DNA from 3 places in the Fusobacterium ulcerans genome. Region 2 is predicted to be linked to each of the others. Evidence: riboswitches for the same ligand, from Rfam matches in the RefSeq annotation. Region 2 holds a riboswitch; each other region holds the start of a gene.
What was found. Region 2 has a riboswitch for cobalamin ahead of C4N20_RS15925 (TonB-dependent receptor). Riboswitches for the same ligand answer to the same signal wherever they lie in the genome.
Positions count from the first base shown of each region.

Region 1: another riboswitch for cobalamin. It lies ahead of C4N20_RS00510 (TIM barrel protein); the one in region 2 lies ahead of C4N20_RS15925 (TonB-dependent receptor).
Region 3: another riboswitch for cobalamin. It lies ahead of C4N20_RS15120 (cobyric acid synthase); the one in region 2 lies ahead of C4N20_RS15925 (TonB-dependent receptor).

Region 1 is NZ_CP028105.1:89,226-92,519, reverse strand. It holds gene C4N20_RS00515 (cobyric acid synthase) at 271-1,764, opposite strand; cobalamin riboswitch at 1,934-2,109, shown strand; gene C4N20_RS00510 (TIM barrel protein) at 2,175-3,143, shown strand; gene C4N20_RS00505 (TonB-dependent receptor family protein) at 3,159-3,294, shown strand, end outside.
Region 2 is NZ_CP028105.1:3,426,151-3,429,444, forward strand. It holds gene C4N20_RS15920 (ABC transporter substrate-binding protein) at 1-283, opposite strand, end outside; cobalamin riboswitch at 363-533, opposite strand; cobalamin riboswitch at 776-953, shown strand; gene C4N20_RS15925 (TonB-dependent receptor) at 1,117-3,096, shown strand.
Region 3 is NZ_CP028105.1:3,268,803-3,272,096, forward strand. It holds gene C4N20_RS15120 (cobyric acid synthase) at 1-1,331, opposite strand, end outside; cobalamin riboswitch at 1,733-1,910, opposite strand; gene C4N20_RS15125 (ATP-dependent helicase) at 2,031-3,294, opposite strand, start outside.

The DNA of each region.
Region 1 (3,294 bases), 200 kb from region 2:
GCCATATAAATGACCAGCTTGATTTTAAATAAAAAAGCCAATAGACGTACTATTGGCTAAACAAAAACTTTTTTATGCTTATAAAGATATAAATGCCATCTTTAATCTTTTCCAAAAGAAATATAATCAATCAGCCATTGAAAGTGGAATATTAGTTTTATAATTTAGATATACCTTGCCTTTCACGCCTCAATAACATTTTATTTCCCCCAGTTTTATTTTTTATCTAAGTTATACTACTAAAAAAAAACTCATATGTCAATAAAAAATTTATTTTAGAATGTTGTATATTGCATCTATATCTAAATTATTTCTAAGTAAATCAGCTAATTTATTATATTCATTTTCTTTGAATTCAGAAAAATTAAAAAGTTCTTCAACTGGTTTCAACCCTTTTTTCTTTCTGATGTTATTTAAAAATATTCTGGTGAATTTGCTGTTGTCAAAGATTCCATGGATGTATGTTCCAAAGGCATTATCTTTTGCAAGGACAGTGTAGTCGTTTTCCAAAGTAAGATTTTTTTCACTTCCATGTGTAATTCCCTGATGAATTTCATAACCTTTTATATGAAGCCCTTCACAATCAGCTAGTAGGTCACACTTAGAATCAGAAAGAGTTTTTTCTACCTGTTTTGTATATTTCATTTTTTCCATTGTAGTAACAGTATCCATTATTCCAAAACCTTCAGTTTTCTCGATGTCGCTTTCAATATGGTGAGGATCAAATATCTCTTTTCCCATCATTTGAAATCCACCGCATATACCTATTACAGTAGTTCCAGCAGAATATAGTTTTTTTATTTTATCAAAAATACCATTAGCTTTCAGCAGTTCAAGATCAGAAAGAGTATTTTTACTTCCTGGAAGAATAATTATATCCTCGTCTCCCAGCTGTTCAGGACTATATACATAATTCAGAGCTACATCAGGATATTGACTTAAAGCATCAAAGTCAGTGTAGTTAGACATTTTATTAGTTCTTATTACACTGATGTTTATATCTCTTTTTTCATTTGTGTTAGTAGTTAATTTTTTAGCCAGAACATCCTCTTCTTCAATATCCAGCTTTTCATATGGAACTACACCTAATACTTTTATATCTAACCCTTCATCTTTTAATTTCTTCTCAAACATCTCTATACCAGGTTTTAAAAGTTCCAGATCACCTCTAAATTTATTTATTATAACCCCTTTTATTCTCTTTCTGTCATTTTCATCAAGAAGAGCTATGTTTCCATAAAGAGAAGCAAAAACTCCTCCAGTCTCAATATTTCCTACTAGAACAACAGGAGCATCTACAAGTTCAGCCATTCCCATATTTACCAGATCCCATTCTCTAAGATTGATTTCAGCAGGACTTCCTCCTCCTTCTAACACTCCAATATCAAAATTATTTTCTATTATGTCATAATTTCTTTTTGCTATAACTTTCAATTCTTTAGAATTTGAAAAATAGTCTATAGCATTCATATTTGTATTTGGGATTCCTTCAATAATAATTTGAGAATTATTATCTGAGTTTGGTTTTAAGAGTATTGGATTCATAAAAACTCTAGGAAGTTCCATAGCAGCTTCAGCTTGTACTACCTGAGCTCTTCCCATTTCTAATCCGTCTATATCTACAAATGAGTTGAGAGCCATATTTTGAGATTTAAAAGGAGAAACTCTGTATCCGTCTTGGGCAAATATTCTGCATAATCCAGCAGTTATAATGCTCTTTCCAACAGAAGAACCAGTTCCTTGTATCATAATTTTTTTATGCATAATACACCTCTATTATTATTTTCTTTCAATTAGATGGTATCATAGTTTTGTGTATAATTTCAACAGCTAAAAAATATATAGATTCGAAATAAAACTTTTATTATTTGAATGTATATCTAAAATTATTGACAAAAATGTCTAAAAATTATATCATAAAGTTGATAAACAAACAGAAAAGTGAAAGTAAGGTGCTTGTTTAAGCTTAATAGAGGAAGATGGGTGCGAACCCCACACAGCGAAAGCTACTGTATAGAGGACGAAATCATGTATGCCACTGGGAAACTGGGAAGGTGTGAAAGTAGAAAGATTCTGAGTCAGGAGACTTACCAATAGATAAAAGTATATTTTAATATATTTATCCAGTAAGGTAGGCAGACTATTTTATTGGATTTTTTATTTGGAGGTTTTTGATGAGGAAAATTCTTAATATAACAGATTTTTATACTAATGAAGAAAATGAAAAAATGATGAAATATTATTGTGATAAGTATAATTTTAATGGCTTTGAGCTTATAAAATTCGACCTAGAAAAGGACAATGCTCCATTGAAAAAATTGATAAGAGGTTATCATATGAGATTTTTTCCAATGTGGCTGGATCTATATCAGGGAAAATATGAGATGCTCAAAGAAAAATTTAAAGAGAATCAGGAAATATTTTACTGGTGTGGTGGAACTACCAGAGAGGAATTAATTGAATACTATAAAAAAGAACTAGAAACAGCAGAAAAACTTGAAGCAGAATATGTTGTATTTCATGCTTGCTATGTAGATGATGAAGGAAGTTTAATATATGAATTTCAATATTCAGATAAAGAGGTTCTTCAAAATGTTGTTGAGTTAGTGAATGAAGTTTTTGGAGAGAAAAAATATAAGTTTAAACTTCTATTAGAAAATTTATGGTGGCCAGGACTTAGATTGACTTCAAAAGAAGAGATAGAATTTCTGGTTGAAAATATAAACTATAAAAATATTGGCTTCATGCTTGATACAGGGCATATGCTGAATAATGAACCTAAGCTTAGAACAGTTGATGAAGGAATAGAGTATATTGAGAAAAATATTGCTGAAATGGGAGAATTGAAAAAGTATATAAAGGGAGTTCATCTGAACTTTTCTCTTTCAGGAAAATATCTTACAGAAGCAGTAGAAAAGCATAAAAATTCAGAAGCTGAGAGAGAGAAAACTTTGAAAAATATATACAGTCATGTAAGCCAGATAGATCAACATCTTCCTTTTGAAGATGAAAGAATAATAGGAATATTAGAAAGCTTACCATTGGATTGGGTGGTATATGAATTTATATATTATGGCACTGATGATTTGGAAAAAAAGGTAAAACGTCAGGATAGGATATTAAAGAAATTAAATTTTAAATAAACTTTGGGAGGAGAAATGAAAAAAGCTTTAATGGTAGCAGCAATACTAACAGTGAGCACAACAATAATGGCAGAGGAAAATATCGCCAGTCGAAGATTAACTGAATCAGTTATTTCTACAGAGAATTTTGAAACAAGTGTGTTGGATACTG
Region 2 (3,294 bases):
GCATACTAAGAGATTTCCACCCTGTTACAAAATCTGGATTTACTGAATAAAAAACTTCCTTGCTCGGATATTTAGAAGATAGAACAGGTATCTTTTCATATTTTTCTTTCAGTTCAGGAAGTATTTCATTATCCATAAATGCCGTTCCTGCCACTTGTTCCTCTGCTCCAATAGCAAGAAGTATCTCTGTAGTAAATTGTGAAGCTGATACAGCTCTTTGAGGTGCTTTTCCAAAACTGATATTGCTCAGAATAACCAAAAATAGAAGTAATCTTTTAAACATATTTTCCTCCAAAAAATAAAAAAACCGTTCTTAAAATAAGAAGACGGCATAAAAATACCTTATCCGTCCTCGCAGATATAGAATAAATCAATCTTTGGCAGGTCTCCTGACTTGACTTCATTTTACTTGCAAACCTTCCCAGCCGTGAGCCAGTGGTGCTTTGCTTTCATCCATCTTACAGTGGCGGGACCGTGCAGGATTTCAACCTGCTTCCCTTTTAATCAAATGAACCATAGATTTCTATTATATTTATATTTTTGATTAATTATACAATACTTAAATTTTTTAGTCAAATGAATAGTGAAATATCTTCCATTATTTATATTTTAATCTTTTAGTTTCATAGAATATAGATGCTTTTCAGCTTAAAATTCAGTACTTTCTTTTTCTTGTTCTTCCAATTTTACACTTTCATTGTAAATTAAAATTTCTTTTTTTCATATCACATGTTATTTTAGTTGACATTATATTATTAATTTAGTATAATCTGTGCGTAATAAAATATATTTAGGTGCTTTTATAAAGCTTAATAGAGGAAGCAGGGTGAAAATCCCTCACAGCGAGAGCTGCTGTATAGTGGACGAAATCACATTATGTCACTGGGAAACTGGGAAGGCGTGAGAGTAGGATGAAACTGAGTCAGAAGACTTACCAAATAGTCATATATTTTGTTTAAAAAGCTTTTTTGCTTATTAAACATATTTTTAAATTGACTCTCTAGTAAGGTAGGATCTCTATTTTATTAGAGTTTTTTTATTTCTAATAAATAGTTCCCTTCCTACCAAAACACAGGAATTTTTTACAACTGAATCTTAAAAATATGGAGGAAAGAAATGTACAAAAAAATTGGAATTTTAGCTTTGATTCTAAGCTCTACTATTTATGCTGAAGAAGTTCAAAGTACAAAGCTTAATGAAAGTGTTATCTCGACTGAAAACTTTGAAACAAGTGTAAGAGATACAGCAGCAAATATCTCTATTGTCACAGCAAAAGAGATTGAAAAAACTGGTGCAAAAAATCTTGTTGATGCTCTTAAAAATGTTCCTGGTATCTTTGTTAAACATTATGCTGGGGGAATAAAATTTGACATAAGAGGACTGAATTCAATGTACAGTGACAGAAATGCCCTGATTACACTTGATGGAGTTCCTGTGACATCTGCACAAGTATCAAATATTCCAATAGAAACTATTGAAAGAATTGAGGTAATCCCAGGTGGAGGAGGTATTCTCTATGGAGATAAAGCTATTGGAGGTATAGTTAATATTATCAGTAAATCAGCTCTTGATAAAAAAAATTATGGAACTGTCTACTCTCAATTTGGAAGCAACAGTGAACATAAAGTAGGATTCAATTATGGAACTAAACTTACAGACAGACTTATTACAGAAGTAGGATATACAGACTATGATTCTGATGGTTGGAGAAGAGGAGAGAAGTTTGATAAAAAAGAGGGGCGTTTTAAAGCTAAATACCTATTAGATGATGGAGAAATAGAATTTAAATACAATCACTCAGATAACAAAACATATAAAGGAATAGCTGTTCCAAGCTATATTCTTGATGATGACAGAAGAAATCCCGGAAGTCTTTCTAAGGGTAAAAATAAAAGTAATGATTACTATTTAAAATGGAAGCAAAACCTTTCAGAAGATACAGAGTTTTTGATATATGGAAACTATTATGAGAATAAAAAATGGCTTTTTAACAAAAGTAAAAACTCTTTCTACAGAGATGGGGATGAAGTAAGAAAATATGTGAAAGCTCAAATTAAACATACATATCTTCCAGAAAGCTATTTTATAGCTGGTATAGATATACTGCAAGATGAAGTGAAACCTTATGATACTTCAGCTAAATGGAATGGATCTCTTGGAAGGTATGTAAAAAGTGGCGACTCAACTAAAGATGGTTTTGGTATCTTTGCTTTGAATAAATATTCTACTGGCAAATTCCAATTTACTCAAGGAATAAGATATGATTATGCAGATTATGACTTCTATTGGAGAAATGCCTCTCTTAATGCTTCTGACAAGAGAGGAACTAGAGACAACGCAAAATATAATGACTATTCTTTTGAGCTAAGTGCAAATTATCTATACTCTGAAACTGGTTCTACATACCTTACATACACAAGATCTTTCAGAACTCCTACTGCTGGAGAAATTTATTATACTCGTAATTCAGAAAGACTTGATCCTCAGCTTCAGGATACTATCGAGCTTGGTATAAAAGATTTCTTTGCTAATACTTATGTATCTGCTTCTACATTCTATAAAATGACCCATGATGAAATATATTCAACTATTCCTCCTGAATTTACTGGAATGGTAAACTACAATATAGGGAACAGTGAAAGAATAGGAGCTGAAGTTTATGCTGAACACTATATAGGTGATCTGACTTTGAAATCTTCAGTGACATATCTGCATCATAAAGTTATAAGTGGAAAATACAGTGGAAGCAAAATACCGAGCGTTCCCAACTGGAAGCTGACTTTTGGAGCTGGATATGACTTCAACAGCAATTTCTCTGTAGGAGCTGATGCTATCTATGCTGGAAACACATATGATCTAGATGATATAGCTAATGACAGAAAAGAGGATACTGGAGAATATTTTACAGTGGATATATTCTCACAATATAAATTTGATAATGGAATATCTCTTACATTTAGAATCAACAATGTATTTGATGAAAAATATAATGAATATGCCGGATTCTGGGATGACAGTAAATACGGTATAGATCAAAGACATTATTACCCTGCTATTGGGAGAACATATACTGCTGGCATAAGCTACTCGTTTTAATTAAAAACAACATATCCCCTTAAGAAAAAAAGCATCACATAAATACTAAATTATCTTAAGGGGATTTTATTTTTTTAAAATTCAATATTAAAAATCTGTTGGTGAAATAAGGAGAGTGTGAAAAAATTTCTGTAAATCATAACTTTATATAATAAAAATTTGAGCTTTCCAATATAAAAGACCTGTTAAACAAAACTT
Region 3 (3,294 bases), 160 kb from region 2:
AGTATATTTCTTGTTACCTCTTCATTATCAAATATTCCATGAAGATATGTTCCAAATACATTATCTTTTACCACTGCAACTGTATGGTCATCATCAGTCACTGATTTTTCATTTCCAGCAGTAACTCCCTGATGTATCTCATATCCTTTTATTTTTACTCCATCCAGTCCTGAAATGATTCCAGCGGTATTTTTAAGCTCTCCAGAATACTGAGTAGTATTTTTTTCTTTTTCCATTATAGTTTCCATATCCAATATACCAAGTCCCGGTATCTCTTTAATGTCACTTTCGATTCCATATGGATCTTTTACTTTCTCTCCAAGCATTTGGAATCCACCACAGATTCCTATTACTGCTGTTCCTTTTCTTGAAGCTTTTATGATTTCAACAGCTATTCCTCTGTCTTTCAAATCTTTCAAATCATCTATTGTATTTTTAGAACCAGGTATGACGATCATATCCTCATCTCCCAATTCATCTGCTGAAGTCACATAATTTATGCTTACATCTTCCTGTATGCTTAGAGCATCTATATCTGTAAAGTTAGAAATATGTTTTAGTTTTATAACTGAAACTTTTATTCCCTTAGTGTCTTTTGATTTTTTAAATTTATCTGTTAAGCTGTCTTCATCTTCTATATCTACATCACTATATGGAAGTACTCCTACTATTGGGACTCCTGTAAGTTCCTCCAGTTTTTTCAGTCCCGGTTTAAGTATCTCTACATCTCCCCTGAACTTATTTATTATTACACCTTTTACTCTGGCTCTCTCTTCTGGTGCCATAAGCATTATAGTTCCATATACAGAAGCAAATACTCCTCCTCTGTCTATATCTGCAACTAAAATTACTGGTGCATCTGCCATGGCAGCCATTCCCATATTAGCTATATCTTCCTCTTTGATATTGATTTCTACTGGACTTCCTGCCCCTTCTATTACACATATATCAAAGTTTTCTCTGATTTTATTATATGAGTTCATTATTTCTGGCTTCAAAGTAAGTTTGAACTTTCCATACTCCATTCCGCTCATATTTCCAATAGATTTTCCATTTACTATAACTTGTATTTTTCTTGCAGTTGTAGGCTTTAATAAAATTGGATTCATGTAGGCTCTTGGTTCTATTTTTCCAGCCATAGCCTGAACTACCTGAGCTCTTCCCATTTCATCTCCATCTTTTGTTATAAATGAATTTAATGCCATATTCTGTGATTTGAAAGGAGCTACACTATATCCATCATTATAGAAAATTCTGCATAATCCTGTTACAGTTATACTTTTTCCAGCTCCTGATGATGTTCCAACTACCATTAGATTTCTATGCTTCATACCTACTCCCTCATGAATATTTTTATACTAAAAAAAGGTGCCATAAATACAGAAATATAATTTTAGAGTTTTTCCAGTAGAAATATTTATTATTAATTTTGTTCATAAAACGTAAAGAAGATAAGGATTACAACAGTTCCACTGTTGCATCTCAGTAATTATGGCAGTTAAAATTAACTGCTTAATTACTGGAAACTCATTTCTCTCAAACATACTGTTTTCTACATTTTATTCACTTCATTAATTACACAAATCTTTCTAATTTCCAAATCTCTAAAACTTAATCTAGCTTCTTGGTCACCTTTATCATTTTTAATATATTATTTTCAAGCACTTTTTTCTCCTCCAAATTTAATACTGGAGAGAAGTATAGTAAATATACACTTCCCGTCCCCGCAGGATAGTTAAAAGTTTTTAAGGCAGGTCTCCTGACTCAGACTCATTCTACTAACAGCCCTTCCCGAAATATTTCAGTGGTTAATCTGCTTTCGTCATCTTCACAGTGGCGGGACCGTGTAAGTTTTTCACTTAGCTTCCCTTTTAATTGCACATATGCAAACCCTAAAAAATTTATTTTTCACACACCAATTATACAAATTATTAATACTTTAGTCAAGCTTTTTAAATGGCTAAATCAGCAGGAACTATGCAGAAAATAACTGTATCGAAAGATATTAATCTATTTTATTTATAAAGAGGTTACTTTAAAAAAGAAGATTTTTTATCAAAATATCCAACTTTCTCATAAAAATATTCTGGGTGCAAAAGATAGAGATAACTCTTACCTCTGCTGCAAGCTACATAAAATAATCTCTTCTCCTCTTCCAGATTTTTTTCTTCAATATTGCTGGGAAAAACGCCTTCCAAAAGTGTTGGTATAAATACCGCTTCCCATTCCAATCCCTTAGAGGCATGAACAGATAGAACAGAGACTTTATTTTTAGTTATTTTTCCTTCAACAGCTAAAATACCTCTTAGCTCTCTAATATATATTTCTAAGCTTTTCTTTTCTTTTACACTACTCTTTATTGTTTTTAATTTCTCTACCTCTTCATTAGTAAAAATGGTTTTTTCCTTAATTATTTCAAACATTAGTTTTTCACATTTATTTAATATTTCACTTAAAGGGTAATCTGATATTTTATCACTTATCCTTATTATTCGATTTAAAACTTTATTGTCTATATTCTTTCTTTTCATTATATTTAATACAGAATAGGAATAATTCCTTGGCAGTACCTTTACCAATTCCTCCAGTTTTAAAATGTCTTCCTTATCATTCCATACTTCCAATATTTTTAAGTAAATATCTACAGGACTTCCAAAAGAAATCTCACTGTTCTTCTGTAAATTAAAAGGTATATTTTTCTCCTTCATTATTTTTTCCAACTTATTGATTATATATTTATTGCGATAGAGAATTGCCATTTCTTCATAAGGGATTCCTTTTTCTTTTAGCTCTTCTATCTTTCTGCAAATATATTCCCCTTGCTTTTCTTCATTTAGAAAGCCGATAACATGAGGTTTTTCTCCCTTCTTCATAGTTCCTTTTACATTTTTATTGTATTTCAAAAGGAACTTTTTAGATATTTTATTTGTATACTCTATTATTTCATCACTGCTTCTATAGTTTTTTTCCAATTTTATCATCTGACTATTAGGAAAATCCTTTCCAAATCTAAGTATATTTTCAAAGTCTGCACCTCTGAATCCATATATACTTTGGTAGTCATCTCCCACTGCCATTATATTTCCATTTGTTCCAGCCAGCATTTTTAAAAATTCCCTTTGAACAGAATTAGTATCCTGATACTCATCTACTATGATATATTTATATTTTTCTCTTAATAACTCAAGAAAAACTTTATCTGTTTTTAATTTTCTCAATACTTTTTCTATTAAATCTTCAAAGTCATACATTTGAAACTCTTTTTTGAATCTCCTGTACTTTATTTTTAAAAAT